3 regions of the Bacillus sp. 1A genome follow, and region 1 is predicted to be linked to each of the others. Evidence: riboswitches for the same ligand, from Rfam matches in the RefSeq annotation. Region 1 holds a riboswitch; each other region holds the start of a gene.
The links. Region 1 has a riboswitch for thiamine pyrophosphate ahead of tenA (thiaminase II). Riboswitches for the same ligand answer to the same signal wherever they lie in the genome.

Region 1 (5,448 bases):
GATGTAGCAATTTGGGATAGAGTTAAATTTAATGAGAAATGTATAACGGACTGTAAACATTTATTATCCCATAAAGAAGTATTAGAATTTACATTCTTTTATATGTGTAAGAGAGCTAAATCTCTATCAAAAGAGCAATTAAATAGTGATATGATGAGTCTAGCGATGTATTGTAATACGTTTGTATATGACTTATATACACATGACTTATTACGAAAATATCGTAAGTGTACAGACTTCCTATCATACTATGGACCTAGTCAAGCGGTGTTAGCTTGTCAAAGAGCTGTACTTTCTCAAATTTCAGATCGATTAGACCCACTCAAGACTACTCATGTAGATGATTATTTATATGTAATGAAAGATATGATGGAGCATATGACGATAGGAATAATGGATCGATATGATCATTTTATCGGGAAGTTATTATCATATGTGCCATTTTTCGAAATGATTCAAGTTCCACAACATGCGTATTATTGTGAAGAATTATTGTATATTTGTAAGGGCATTGAATATAAAGAAGAAATATTACGCAATTATATATTTATACAATTACATGATTGTTTACCATCATTCTTTAAGCTATTTCTTAAAAATAAACGTTATGCAACAATTCATGATATTCTGTTCTATTGGTGTGATGATGAACAAAGAATGAGCTTAGAGAAAAAATATAATCTTAGCTTTATTTATGAAAAATATGCTTGCGGATAAAAAGCATTTTCTATATAAATTAAAAAGGATCTCAAGTTTATGTGAGATCCTTTTTTTATTAGTAAAGCAAGGAGAACGCAATTAAGACGAGAAATAACATTCCATAAAGGAGAAATTGTGCCGTATTACTTCCTTGTATACCAAAAAAAGTATTTATTTTTGTGTATAAATTCAATATATATTTTATCGGATTATCTTTGAAAGATTGATACACAGTGTCTCCTCTTTCTAAGCTTCTTGTTCGTGTTTTTTTGTATTAGGAACATGAATGTATCTAGCTATGAATAATAAAACAGCCATAAAGAATACAGGAAATACGGTAGATAAATAAAAACCATTACTAATAATATTTGTTATTAGGGCACTTAATAGAAAGATGGCATTATATATATGAGCAATTTTTTGTTTTAGTTGTACTTGAAAGGATTCCATCATAATTTCTAAAGCAACAAAAGCAATGATAATAGATAAAAATACAGTGTTTGTATTGTAAATGATTAAACAACAGATTAAACCTAAAAAGGCGAAGTATTCAATTAAGAGAGGTATATTGATATTGCGTTGCATACAATTTACCTAACTAAATATGGCAGTGGGTTTACTGCATTTGTTTTTTCAAAATTCCATTCTCCATTGTGTAATTCAAAATGAAGATGTTGCCCGTATGAATGACCTGTGTTTCCCATATGACCTACTAATTGTCCAGCTTGTACTTGATCACCAGCTTGTACAGTGCGATCTTTCATGTGTGCATAGACTGTCGTATATAATTTCCCGTTTATTTGATGGGCGATGAACACAACATTGCCATAGCTAGCTGAATAATATGATTTCACAACTTTACCTGCAGCTGCCGCCTGGATCGAGACATTACCTTGAGCTGCAATATCTATACCATAATGCATTTGTTCCCAACGCATATCAAAGGTTGAGCTAATTCTTCCTTGAGTAGGGAATTTGAAAACTGCTGGAATGGAAGTAGGTTGAGCCGTTTGAGCTTGTGATTGCATTTGATTTTGCACCACATAATGTTTTGCCACGTATCCGTATCCTGTGCCAAAACGAATTTTATACCAAGTTCCTACAGTTTCCACTACTTGTATTTGTGTACCATTTTGTAATGAACCAAGTAGTGCACCACTTGTACTAGCGTTGCCACGTACATTAAGTTTAGGTGTTGCAACTGTGTATTTCGTATTAGTTTGAACTGTGATGCCTTTTACTAAAGGTTGTGAACCATTAGATACGAATGCTTTTTGTACGTAACCTGTTTTGCCATTATGTAAAATTTTATACCACTCGCCTTGTTCTTCTTGAATGGTAACGAATTTTCCATTTGGTAATACATCTAAAATTGAAGATTCTAAATTAGGTTCAGAACGAACGTTTAATGCATTGGCATTAACGATGTATTGATTATTAGATTGAAGTTTGTTTTTTAGTAGAATAGCATCTTTTTGTACGTAACCTACTTTATTATTAACGGATACTTTATACCAGCCATTAGTTGTTTCAAGTATGTTCACTTTCGTATTAAAGCGAATTGTATCAATTGAAGAGCTATTTGCGTTATCTTTTGTATGTAAGGCTACTTGATCGACTTTGACATATCCAGTTTTCACATTAGATAATTGTTCAGCGTTGGCTGTTTGTACATTTGTTTCTCCCATAGAAGGAAGTAAAGAGGCAATTGCGACAGTAGTTGCTGTTAAAGCAGTAGCTTTCATATTCATATAATAGAGACCTCCTCTAGTTGTATAGTTGTAATTTTATTATAGTATAAAGATATAATATAGTGGGTGTATTCACATAAATGTAATATGAAATCAATATAAAAATAAATTTTTTGAGGATAATGATTCCTTTTTATCCAATTAATTAGGATAATAATTTCTAACATAGAATATAAGTATTATATAGTTTTGTTATTTTGTTGACAATTGAGAAAATTAAAATAGTTGATGATGTCTTATTACGGTGTTATACTGACAGTGTTAATTTCATAGTTTGCTAGGAGAGCTGGTGTTGCCAGCTGAGAGTAGGCCGTAAGCCTTTGATCCTTTTCATTACCTGATCTAGATTATGCTAGCGTAGGGAAGCAATACGGACACTAATAATGAATCCCCGTTTCTTTGCGTATAGAAACGGGGCTTTTTTGTTTGAAAATTTCATATTGAAACCACTAGGGGTGCTTGTTGTGCTGAGAGAGGAATAATCCTTAACCCTTACAGACCTGATCTAGGTAATACTAGCGAAGGGAAGTGGAGCAACGAATAAATTATAATTTTATTTGCTGTAACCACTTCTTATTTAGAAGTGGTTTTTTATTTAGATATATAAATTGAAAGGGGATAGAGAAATGAAATTTTGCGATAGATTATTAGAAACTGTACAACCAGTTTGGGAGATGAGTCATAATCACCCGTTTGTAGTAGGTATGGGAGATGGCACATTAGAAAAAGATAAGTTTCAGTATTATATTATTCAAGATTATTTATATTTGTTAGATTATGCAAAGCTATATGCGATTGGTGTTGTAAAAGCAACGAATCCACAAGTAATGGGGAAATTTGCTGAACAAATTGATGGCATATTAAATGGAGAAATGACAATCCATAAACAATATGCAAAAAGACTTGGTATTTCTATAGAGGAGATAGAATCTGCAAAACCATCTGCTAAAAATTTAGCCTATACAAATTACATGATGTCTGTATCTCAAAATGGCACACTTGCGGAATTAATAGCGGCACTTCTTCCATGTATGTGGAGCTACTGGGAAATTGGAAAGCGTTTAAACGATATTCCTGGAGCAAGAGATCATGAGTTCTTTGGTGAGTGGATTCAAGGATATAGTTCGGAAGAATACGGTAGCCTTTGTATTTGGTTAATCGATTTATTAAATGAAATGGCAGTTGGAAAGTCTGACAAAGAGCTAGATCGATTAGAGGAGATATTCCTATATTCCAGTCGATTTGAATATTTATTCTGGGATATGTCCTATCGTAAGGAGATGTGGGGATTTGAGGAGCAAGAACATACTACAGTTTCATAATGTTTCTTTTCATTATGATGAGAAACCAATCATCAATGAATTAAATGCTTCTATACAAGATAAAGAGTTTGTAAGTATTATTGGACCGAGTGGATGCGGCAAAAGCACTCTATTTCGCCTTATTACAGGTTTAGAAGAAGCAAGTACGGGACAGATAGAGCTGACAGAAATAAAGAGCCATCCTGTAGGGTATATGCCCCAAAAAGATATGCTCCTGCCATGGAGAACGATTATTGAGAATGCTGCCCTACCGCTAGAGTGCCAAGGTGTACAGAAGAAAGAAGCACAAATAAAGGCAAAGGAACTGTTACATAAATTTGGCTTACAAGGGTATGAGACAAAATATCCGAAAGATTTATCTGGTGGTATGAGACAACGCGTATCTTTTATTCGAACTTTATTAACAGGCGGGGAGATATTGTTGTTAGATGAACCGTTTAGCGCGTTGGACGCTTTAACGAAGGCATCTTTGCAAGAATGGCTGTTTGAACAATGGAAAGAGTGGGAAAAAACAATTTTATTTATCACTCATGATGTGGAAGAAGCGTTGTTTCTTTCTAATCGAATTTTAGTAGTAGAGCAGCAACCGATAACTACTTTAACCGAGAGGGTTGTACCACTTGATCGTAATCGAGCAAGAAAAGATTTATATAAGCCTGAAGTGTTAGCGCTTAAAGATGAGCTTCTTAGTATGTTACAAAGGCAGGTACTCGTATGATGAACCGGTTGAAGGAGCTATTACCTGCCCTTACACTTACTAGTATTTTACTTGCCTTTTGGGAAGTAGGCGCAAGAATCGTAGACGAAATGTACATTTTACCGTCACCGTCTGCAATTGTGATGAAGATCTGGAAACTAAAAGATATATTATTTACGGTTCATTTGCCGGCAACCTTATCCGTCGTTTTAATAGGGGTGGCTATTTCTATCGTACTTGGGGTAGGGCTAGCGATGTTAATGAATGCGAGTAATTGGATGGAGAGAGCATTTTATCCACTATTAGTTGCCTCACAAACGATTCCGATTACAGCGCTTGCTCCGCTCTTCGTTTTATGGTTTGGATATACGATCTGGAGTAAGGTTGTTGTTACTGTTTTAATTACGTTTTTCCCAATTGCGGTCAATACGTATGATGGACTACGCAGTACGAAAAAAGAATGGGAGGAGCTATTAGTTACGTATGGGGCAACGAAAAAAGATGTTTTTCTTAAATTAAAATTGCCGTCTGCTCTTCCTTATTTTTTCTCAGCTTTAAAAATTGCAGTTCCGCTTAGTGTAATTGGGGCAGCAATCGGTGAATGGCTCGGTGCACAAGCTGGGCTTGGATATTTCAGTAAAAGAATGATGACGCAGTTAGACGGAGCAGGTGTATTTGCACCAATTGTATTGTTATCATTATTAGCTATTTTCTTCGTCATACTTATTTCGATTTTAGAAAAGAAATTTATTAGTTGGAGGAAGCATTCATGAAATTTTTAAAACGCATCTTTGTGTTGACATTATTAGTTGCAATGATTACTGGATGTTTTAGTAATTCAGCGTCAGATAAGGGTAAAAAGGAAAAAGAAATAACGGTCATGCTTGATTGGTACCCAAATGCGGTACATAGCTTTATTTATGCAGCAATTGAAAAAGGCTATTTTAAAGAAGAAGGAGTAAAGGTGAATATAAAATTC
Region 2 (5,448 bases), 4.5 Mb from region 1:
TGTTTTCTCCGTTTTTATTCCTATTAAATGTAATCGCGCTTGATGGGAATTTAATAGAAATTGCGAAGGAACATGAAGTTGAAATTGTAACGTTCATAATGGGAATTATTGTAGCAAGTACCCTTCACATTATAGCGGATAAAGTGAATACGCGCCGCAAAAAAATGATGAGAAAAAAGAAGAAACGCAGAAGATAAAAAAAACGTCCCAAAAGGTATTTTGGGACGTTTTTTTTCTTATTAAAAGATTGTCGTATCGCCGATAAAACTTCATTTATTATGATGCATACTGTTTTAATCAAACGTTTGTTTAAACTTAAGCTTTCAGTACTTTAATACCTTTTACGATGTTCCAAATAAAGTAGTATAAGCTAATGATTCCGCAAATACATAAGACAATCATTGTACCGATGCCCAGTGTTACATCCGGTTGATCAGATCCAAGACCCATAATTCCTAAAATAGTTACGCCAATGAATGTAGCGATACTTGGGATAATGTGTGTCCATAGAGCACGTTTTGCATGTGGTTTCGTTTCCGCATCGCCCACAATCCACACAATAATAGGGAATAAGATAGGGGCAAATAATACACTAAAGTATGATAAAGCTGCTAATATTTTGTTTCCGTTCATATATATCACCTCATAAATAATGTCCGTTGTTATACTATTATTATGCAATAGTTTTGGCAAGCTTTCTATCGATGAACATTACAAGAACATGACGATTTTGTAAGATTTTTTCGTTAAATAATAAAATTTTCAAAAAAATCTTTTTAAATAGAAATTGTTATGGTACAGTATAAATGAAAGTTATTGAAAACGTTTTCTTAAACGTTTTTTTATTTTTAGGCTTAAAGGTATGATGACCTGATAGTCTATTGATAAGGTTATTCTATTTAAAAGGGGATTCTTTAGGGGGAGAGAACAATGAACACATGGACACAAGTTTATGATCCGTTCGGAAACATTTGGATTTCGGCAGCGGTCGCACTTATTCCGATTATCTTTTTTTTCTTAGCTTTAGCAGTTTTCCGCATGAAGGGGTATGTGGCAGGATTAATTACAGTTGTACTTACAATTTTAGTTGCGTTATTCGCTTATAAGATGCCGTTCACGATGGCGATGGCAGCGACGGGATATGGTTTCTTATACGGACTATGGCCAATTGCTTGGATTATCATTATGTCGGTATTTTTATATAAAATATCTGTGAAAACAGGTCAATTCGATGTGATTCGTGCATCTGTATTATCCATTACGAATGACCATCGTTTACTCGTTATTTTAATCGGTTTTTCATTTGGAGCATTTTTGGAAGGGGCAGCAGGATTTGGTGCACCAGTAGCGATTACCGCAGCGCTTCTTGCAGGTCTTGGGTTAAATCCTTTATATGCAGCGGGTCTTTGTTTAATCGCAAATACGGCACCGGTAGCGTTCGGAGCGATGGGAATTCCGATTACAGTTGCTGGACAAGTAACAGGTATTGATCCGCATAAAATTGGACAAATGGCTGGGCATCAATTACCGTTCTTATCATTATTTGTTCCGTTCTTTATCGTATTTTTAATGGATGGATTTAAAGGAGTAAGACAAACATGGCCGGCTCTATTTGTAGCAGGTAGTTCATTTGCAATTACGCAGTTCATTACAGCGACGTTCTTAGGACCAGAACTTCCGGATATTACGTCGGCACTTGTAAGTTTAGTGAGTTTATCGCTATTCTTAAAAGTTTGGCAGCCGAAAGAAATCTATCAGTCTAAAGAAGCAAATAGTGAAGTAGCAGCAACGGCGATATCTATGCCGAAACTAACGGTAGGAAAAGTAGTAAAAGCATGGTCTCCATTCATTATTTTAACTGTGATGGTAGTCATTTGGAGCCAAAGTTTCTTTAAAGCATTATTTGCTCCAGGCGGTGCTTTGGAAAGCCTTGTGTTTAAGTTTGAAGTTCCAGGCTTACACAATTTAGTAATGAAAGCAGAGCCAATTGTAAATAAACCGACGCCTTATGAAGCAATCTTGAAATTAGATATTTTATCAGCGACGGGAACAGCAATTTTAATTGCTTGTATCATTTCTATCTTTATTTTGAAAATGAGTGCAAAAGATGCAGTAGTAACATTTAAAGAAACGTTAAATGAGCTTAAGATGCCAATTCTATCTATCGGATTCGTATTAGGATTCGCGTTTATCGCAAACTATTCTGGTCTATCTTCTACATTAGCATTAGCACTTGCAGGAACTGGCGGACTATTCCCGTTCTTCTCACCATTCCTAGGCTGGATCGGTGTATTTTTAACAGGATCCGATACGTCAGCGAATGCACTGTTCTCGAATTTACAAGCGATTACAGCGCAGCAAGTCGGTGTATCTGAAGTACTTCTCGTTGCAGCAAATACAACGGGCGGTGTAACAGGAAAAATGATTTCACCGCAATCGATTGCAATTGCTTGTGCAGCAGTTGGACTTGCTGGAAAAGAATCAGATTTATTCCGCTTTACAGTGAAGCATAGTTTATTCTTCGTAATTATTGTTGGTATTATGACGTATGTACAGGCATATTATTTAACGTGGATGATTCCATAAACAACAAAAGAAATAAACTTTGCATTTTTCAGATTATCGTGTATGATGGGAAAGTATTGAAAATTAAATCAGTGATAAACTAGGGGTGCCTAACGTATGCGTAGGCTGAGAGAGAAGCGTGTGAACTTCTTAACCCTTTGGACCTGATCTGGCTCGTACCAGCGTAGGGAAGTTAACGGCTTTACATAATGATGTCTTTATGAGCCAGGTCCTTATTTTTTTATGGACCTGGCTCTTTTTATTTTGGCATACGCTGGCCATATCTTGTCCTTGTCACGTACAGGGGGGCAACAAAGGTTATGAAACAGTCTGTTTCAGCTGAGCAAATTGAATTGAAATCGAGTTTACCAGGAAGTAAGAAAGTGTATGTGGATGGACCACGCGCTGGTATGAAAGTGCCGATGCGTGAGATTGAACAAAGCGAAACGAACGGTATTCCGAATCCGCCAATTCGTGTATATGATACGAGCGGTCCTTATACAGATCCTGCGTATAAAGTGGAACTGGAAAAGGGATTGCAGGCGCCGCGCCACTCTTGGATCCTGGAGCGCGGAGATGTAGAAGCATACGAAGGGCGCGAAGTAAAACCAGAGGATGACGGTGTGAAAGTGGCTTTGAAACATACGCCTGTTTTCCCGCAAATGGATCGTCAGCCGCTTAGAGCAAAGCAAGGGGCAAACGTTACGCAAATGCATTATGCGCGTAATGGCATCATTACGTTTGAGATGGAATATGTTGCGATTCGTGAAGGAGTAGAGCCTGAGTTTGTTCGTAAGGAAATCGCGGAAGGTCGTGCCATTTTACCAGCGAATATTAACCATCCGGAAGCAGAACCGATGATTATCGGCCGTAACTTTCACGTGAAGGTCAATGCAAATATCGGAAACTCTGCTGTATCTTCTTCTATTGCAGAAGAAGTAGAGAAGATGACGTGGGCAACGCGTTGGGGTGCGGATACGATTATGGATTTATCTACAGGTAAAAATATTCATACGACGCGTGAGTGGATTATTCGTAACGCGCCTGTACCAGTTGGAACTGTACCGATCTATCAAGCGCTGGAAAAAGTAAACGGAATTGCAGAAGATTTAACGTGGGAAGTGTATCGTGATACGTTAATTGAGCAGGCGGAGCAAGGTGTGGATTACTTTACGATTCACGCGGGCGTATTACTTCGTTACATTCCGATTACTGCAAAGCGTACGACAGGTATCGTTTCGCGTGGTGGTTCAATTATGGCACAGTGGTGTTTATTCCATCATAAAGAAAACTTCTTATACACTCATTTTGAAGAGATATGTGAAATTATGAAGCAGTATGATGTTTCGTTCTCTCTTGGAGATGGATTACGTCCAGGTTCGATTGCAGATGCAAATGACGAAGCACAGTTTTCTGAGCTTGAAACACTTGGTGAATTAACGAAGATTGCTTGGAAACATGATGTGCAAGTGATGATTGAAGGACCTGGGCATGTACCGATGCATTTAATTAAAGAGAATATGGAGAAAGAGCTTGATATTTGTCAGGGCGCGCCGTTCTATACACTGGGGCCGTTAACAACAGATATTGCACCAGGTTATGACCATATTACATCGGCAATTGGAGCGGCGATGATTGGCTGGTTTGGAACGGCGATGCTTTGTTATGTAACGCCGAAAGAACATTTAGGTTTACCGAATAAAGATGATGTTCGCACGGGGGTTATTACGTACAAAATTGCTGCACATGCAGCTGATCTTGCGAAAGGGCACAAAACGGCTCATCAGCGTGATGATGCACTTTCAAAAGCTCGCTTTGAATTCCGTTGGCGCGATCAATTTAATTTATCTTTAGACCCTGAACGTGCGATGGAATATCACGATGAAACATTGCCAGCAGAAGGTGCGAAAACGGCTCATTTCTGTTCAATGTGTGGACCGAAGTTTTGTAGTATGAGAATTTCACATGATATTCGTGAATATGCGAAAGACAACGATTTAGAAACGACAGAAGCAATTGAAAAAGGGATGAAAGAGAAAGCGAAAGAATTTAAAGACACCGGTAGTCATTTATACCAATAACACGTTACACCTCTTTACTTGATTGATCACACTGTAGTACCTAACTTAAATATAGAAGAAGCCCCCTTTGCTAAGACGGTAGCAAAGGGGGCTTCTATTTTCTATAAGGCGAAGAATAATTGTACCCAGTAGTATAAGAGGAATAATGTGACGGCTGTTGTGAGTGGGATTACGATGAGAGATACGCTTAAATAATCTTTCCATTTCACTTTAATTTTGTTTTGTCTTAGGATATACATCCAAATGAGGGAAGCTAGCGTACCGATTGGTAATAATAGTGAACCGATGTCACTACCAATGATATTTGCGAGATAGATAGTTTTTAATGTGACTGGATCTAGGCCCATTTCTGTTAACGTAATGGTACCAATCATAAGTGCAGGGTGATTATTAAAGACGTTAGAGAGGATAGATACAAGTCCGCCCATTGCAAAGCTAGCATAGAGTAGATGCTGACTTACAACTGGTTCGAGCCAACTTACAAGCGCCGCTGTTAACCCTGCATTGTGAAGACCGTAAATAATGACATACATAGAGAATGCGAAAATTAAAATGTGCCACGGTGTCTTTCTCAAAATGTCGACAGGATTTGTTCGTAAGTAGTACCATCTCCAGATGAGAAGAACGAGTGAACCGAGTACAGCAACAATTTCGATTGGAATCGATAAGAAGGATGCAACGAATAGAAGACAGCGCATAAGAAAGACGAAACCTAATACTTTTAACATGAATTTTGTACGTTTTTGTTTCGTATTAACAGAATTTGTTCCTTTAAGTGGATGGAAGTTTTTTGTGAAGAAAA
Region 3 (5,448 bases), 4.1 Mb from region 1:
TTGCTATTTGTGAGCGATTTGCTCCATATCCGGACTACAAGTTTGCGACTGACACGATTTATTTAAAGAACATGCTGCGCATTTTCCCTTTTTACTTCTCTTTACAAAATTAACTAACGTGTATGCTGCATAACCAAAAATGATAGCTCCAATTATAATATTGACCATCATCACAATACATCTCCTTCTAGAATCCGAGTAAGGATCCAACTTGGTATATAATGAGCGTTAATACATAAGCAACTACGAGTGGATACACGACTGAGAAAATCGTCCATTTCGCTGATCCTGTTTCACGTTTAATAACAGCTACTGTCGCTAAACACGGAACATATAATAAGATAAAGAACATAAATGCATAAGCTGATAATGCTGTATAATGTGCTCCCATTACGTTTCCAAGCACATCTTCTTTCACCGCATAAATAATTGCCATTGTAGAAACGACAACTTCTTTTGCTAAAAATCCTGTTAAAAGGGATGCTGCAGCTTGCCACGTTCCAAAGCCGAGCGGTGCAAATAGTGGTGCGATAAATCCACCAATCATCGCTAAGTAACTATCTCCCATATCAACACCAAATCCTGATGGACCTGCATAGTTTAATAACCAAATGACAACAGAACCACCGAAGATGAATGTACCTGCTTTACGAACAAATCCCTTACCTTTCTCCCACGTGCTTAGCCATAACGTTTTCGCTTGTGGCACGCGGTAAGGAGGTAGTTCAATTACGAAAATAGATTTTTCCGCTTTTAAAATAGTAAGAGACATAATTTTTGTAACGAGTAATGCTAGAACAATACCTGCGACATATAAAGAAAATACAACCGTCGCCTGACTATGCGGGAAGAATACGCCCGCAAATAATGCATATACAGGTAAACGTGCTGAACAAGACATAAATGGTGTTACTAAAATGGTAAGTAAACGTTCTTTCTCCTGTTCAATCGTTCTCGCTGCCATAATACCTGGAACATTACATCCAAAACCGATAATCATCGGAATAAACGCTTTTCCGTTTAAACCGAAGAACTCCATAATTCTATCCATAACAACTGCAATTCGCGCCATATATCCTGAGTCTTCTAATAATGAAATGAAAAAGAATAGTGCAAAGATTTGTGGAACGAATACTAATACCGCACCAACACCAGCAATAATACCTTCTGTAACGAGTGCTTGAATAAAATCAGAAGCTCCAACACTTGTGAGCCCAGCCGTTACCCAATCCGTAAGCTGTCCGCCAAAAAATCCATCTAACATATCAGATAAAGGTGTACCAATCCACGTAAACGTAACCTGAAAAATAAAAAACATAACTGCTAAAAAGATTGGAAGTCCTAAAATTTTATGTGTAATTAGTCTATCAATTTTTTCTGAAAAAGGAATTTTCCCTTCTTTCTCATGCTTCATAACATTTGTTTTTAACTTTTCAATATACGCTTCACGAGTTTTGTAAATATGCTCTTCCAACGTACAATCAAGTTTTCCTTCTAAGCGAGATCGAATGGCTACAAGTTCCTTATAAATTGGTAATGCTTTCATTTCTTTTTCTACTACTTCGTTATTACTTAAAAATTGAAGAGCTAACCATCTCGGATGCTCGTAATTCGCTTTCTCTAAAAGAGAAATTACCTCTCCAATTCCTTCATCCATTTGTAAACCATATGAAATAATGAATGGCTTTTTCTCACTTTTGTCATTTTCTTTAAGAGTAGCAAGTAGTTCTTCACAGCCTTTTCCACTTCTTGCAACGACAGGAACGACTGTTACACCTAATAGCTCTGATAATCGTTTTACATCAATTACAATGCCTCGTTGCTTTGCCACATCGACCATATTTAAACCAATTGAAACTGGCTTACCAAATTCAAGTAACTGCAACGTTAAATGCATATTTCGTTCAAATTGCGAAGAATCCACAATATTTAACATATGATGAAATTCGTCTGTTAGTAGAAAATTCGTAACGACACCTTCATCACGCGAAACTGGATTTAAATCATAAACACCTGGTAAATCAATTAATGTTCCTTGCTTATCTTTTAATTTACCAACCTTCTTTTCTACTGTTACACCGCTCCAGTTTCCTACATATTCATAAGAACCAGTAAGTGCATTAAATAATGATGTCTTCCCTGTATTCGGATTCCCTAGCAAAGCTACCTTATTCACGCTAATTCCACCTTTATCATTTTCGCGTCACAATGACGAATACTAATTAACTGTCCACGACACTCCAATGTACAAGGACCTTTAAACATCGCTTTCTGTTTCAGGCGAAGTTCGCTTCCTTCAGCAAGACCGAAAGCAGCTAGTCTACGCTTTAATAGCTGATCTAAAGACTGAATACTTTTTACTAACACTTTCTCTCCAATTTTAATATCTACTAAGCTCATAACCTTCCCCCTCAGAAGAGAATGATAATTATTTTCAAAAAAATTATACCACACCCAATTTCTCTTGTACTATACCCTTTTGCTTCATATTTATTAACATTTCGCTACAATTCTATTTCAATTATTGTCATACTGTATTCGTTTGCCATTCTCATCCATTTCGCTTACAATAAAACAGTAGCAAATAAAGAATCTCGTTATCACTGGGGGAGCCATGCCGCTGAGAGGGAACACTTCGTTCCGACCCTTCGAACCTGTTAGTTAATGCTAACGCAGGGATTGTGCAAACGTCCGAAATACATACCTCATTTTTATTTACGTATTTCGTATCCTCCTATGATATCTATTCTTTTTTGTACAACTTGGATTTAGGGGGAGACAACATGCGTAACACCAATTTACAAGCGATGATCGAATCTGCAATTCTTGCAGCCTTCGCCTTGGTCATCGACATTTTACCACTTTCAATCAAAATATCAGCAACAGGTGGTTCCATTTCATTTGCTATGATTCCCATTTTTATTATCGCATACCGCTGGGGCTTCAAAATGGCTTTCTTAGGAGGCTTAATTTGGGGATTATTACAAATTGTCGTAGGCGATGCCATTATCGTCACACCAATTCAAGTACTAATTGAATACTTTGTTGCTTTCGCATTCATTGGATTTGCTGGGTTATTCTATCGTCCAATTCAAAAAGCACTTTTAACTTCCAATGATAATAGCGAAGAGCAATCAAATTTAGGTAGCCGTAAAGACAAACCTTCATCAAAACCAAACCAAGGAAAGAAAGTAATTGGATACATTATCGTCGCTACTTTTATCGGTAGTCTAGCTCGTTACTTCTGTCACTTTATCGCTGGTATCATTTTCTGGGGACAATATGCACCAAAAGGCCAATCGGCTTTCCTATATTCTTTAATATTTAACGGTAGTACAATGATTGGTTCCTATATTCTATGTACCGTTTTACTTATATTTTTATTTATCACTTCACCACGTTTATTCAAGAGCATTAGTGCTTATCAAATGAATTCACAAAAAAAAGGCGCTTAACTAGCGCCTTTTTTTATATCAAAATTCTCAGTGAGTAATATCAATAATAAATACAATAAATGCACAAAGAAAAATAAATACCATCAAACCTAGTAAATTGCTATTCACGGCTAATCTACTCCTTACATAACCTCATTTTCTAATCAGATTATATCGCTTAAAAATAAAGATTAGGTAAAGATAATATGAAAATAAATTAAAAAAGCGTAGATTACATTGTCTACGCTTTTTTCGGTAAATAGAAGTAAAATAATACACCATCTTCTGTATTTTCTGCCCCATATTCAGCATCGTGCAGTTCTAAAATATTTTTAGAAATAGCAAGCCCAAGCCCCGTCCCGCCTTGTGAACGATGACGTGCTGCATCCACGCGATAAAAACGGTCCCAAATTTTATCTAATTGCTCTTCTTCAATGTGAGTACCTTTATTTTCAATACACACTTTTATACGATCCTTCTCATCTATTGTAGAAATAATAATATCCTCTGTATTCGGTGTATAACGTATGGCATTCGTAATGAAGTTCACGATTACTTGTTCAATCCGACTTTGATTTGCGACTACTTCAAATGAACATATATTTTTATGCACATGAAGTTCTTTTTTCTCTATGTCCACATAAAGGTGTTCACATATATCTTCAATTACTGTATCAATATAAAATACATCCTTTTTCATTTTATATGTACCTGACTCAAATTTAGCTAACTCCAGCATATCCAAAATTAAAGTATCCATTTTATCTACTTCTCGTTCCATTGCCTGAAAATAGTATTCTTTTTTATGCTCAGCTACTCCATCTTTTAAAATAGAAATACAGCTTTTCATAATACTCAGTGGCGTTTTTAATTCATGCGAAACACCAGAAATGAATTCTTTCCTCGTATTTTCTAACTTTCTTTCTTTTTCAATGTCTTGTTCTAGCTGTCCAATATGCGAATGGAGCTTATTAGATAATACATTAATATTTTTCGATAAATCACCAATTTCATCTTTTGAAGTAATCGGTATTTGTTCTGTGAAATCTAAATGTGCTATTTTCTTCGTTGTATCATTTATTTTTAATAACGGCTTTGCAATTTGTTTAGAGTAATAGAACGAAGCTAGAAAAATGAGAACGACTACAAACGCAATGATGTAAATGTAGTAATCTTGCACCATTTGTACAGCTTCATCTACAGGCTGTAAAGAAGCCATCGCATATATATAAGTTACTGATCCATCTTTTTCTTTTGTTGGCTTGATTAATAATTTATATTTAATATCATTTTTTTCATAGTCCATTGTTTGTATTGCATATTTTATGTGCTTGCTCTCTTTTAATAATAAATTAGTTTGAAATTCTTTTATGTTATCTAAGAAGATGCTATTTTTATAAATTGGATTTATAGGACCTGTTACATCAGGAAGCTGAACTTTCGTAACACGCCCACTTATGTAAGCATCTAATTCTTGAGCAGATTCTTCCTGGACAGCTGGTTTCTTTTCCTTAGCAAGTTGTTCCCCGGCTGCTTTCTTTTTCTCTTGATCTAATTTACTCATCTTCTCCTTAAATGCTTTTTCTAACGGTTTATTCGATCCATTTAAATTCTCCTTAGATAGAGAGAAAGAAAATGGAATAAAACGATCTTCTTTTTTCACTCCAGAAAAATAAATTTCTTGGCCTAAAAACTGATTTGATGGTTTATTATCAATCTCCTCTATATTGACGAGATTGTATAAAGGAATTTTGAATATTTGTTGTCCAAAGCTCTTTTGTTGCCTACGATCTATCGTTACTTCAAAATAAAAATCATCCGCATGTTTTAAATTCCCATTCTGATCTAACGTTGTAATCCACGTATTATTTTCTCTTAAAAAGTCTTGCTCCAGCTTCTGAATTCCTTCTGCACTTCCTGCATAATTCAAATAATTCTTCTCAAAGGAATTTAAATTCACTTTAATATCTTCTACTTTTCGATTCGCATAATATTGTTTAAAAAATATCGTTTG

Region 2: linked by a shared signal. The riboswitch ahead of thiC (phosphomethylpyrimidine synthase ThiC) and the one ahead of tenA (thiaminase II) in region 1 are both predicted to bind thiamine pyrophosphate.
Region 3: linked by a shared signal. The riboswitch ahead of ACUN0F_RS08800 (energy-coupled thiamine transporter ThiT) and the one ahead of tenA (thiaminase II) in region 1 are both predicted to bind thiamine pyrophosphate.

Annotation. Positions count from the first base shown of each region.
Region 1 covers NZ_JBQYLZ010000001.1:5,825,569-5,831,016, reverse strand. The annotation lists gene ACUN0F_RS29885 (DUF3965 domain-containing protein) at 1-717, shown strand, start outside; gene ACUN0F_RS29880 (hypothetical protein) at 946-1,284, opposite strand; gene ACUN0F_RS29875 (SH3 domain-containing protein) at 1,290-2,450, opposite strand; TPP riboswitch at 2,720-2,831, shown strand; TPP riboswitch at 2,892-2,994, shown strand; gene tenA (thiaminase II) at 3,077-3,772, shown strand; gene ACUN0F_RS29865 (ABC transporter ATP-binding protein) at 3,741-4,490, shown strand; gene ACUN0F_RS29860 (ABC transporter permease) at 4,490-5,242, shown strand; gene ACUN0F_RS29855 (ABC transporter substrate-binding protein) at 5,239-5,448, shown strand, end outside.
Region 2 covers NZ_JBQYLZ010000001.1:1,365,010-1,370,457, forward strand. The annotation lists gene ACUN0F_RS06815 (metal-binding protein) at 1-197, shown strand, start outside; gene ACUN0F_RS06820 (DUF4870 domain-containing protein) at 316-633, opposite strand; gene lldP (L-lactate permease) at 931-2,586, shown strand; TPP riboswitch at 2,658-2,773, shown strand; gene thiC (phosphomethylpyrimidine synthase ThiC) at 2,886-4,646, shown strand; gene ACUN0F_RS06835 (arsenic transporter) at 4,748-5,448, opposite strand, start outside.
Region 3 covers NZ_JBQYLZ010000001.1:1,744,696-1,750,143, reverse strand. The annotation lists gene ACUN0F_RS08815 (FeoB-associated Cys-rich membrane protein) at 4-171, opposite strand; gene feoB (ferrous iron transport protein B) at 188-2,176, opposite strand; gene ACUN0F_RS08805 (FeoA family protein) at 2,173-2,400, opposite strand; TPP riboswitch at 2,596-2,697, shown strand; gene ACUN0F_RS08800 (energy-coupled thiamine transporter ThiT) at 2,784-3,455, shown strand; gene ACUN0F_RS08795 (sensor histidine kinase) at 3,676-5,448, opposite strand, start outside.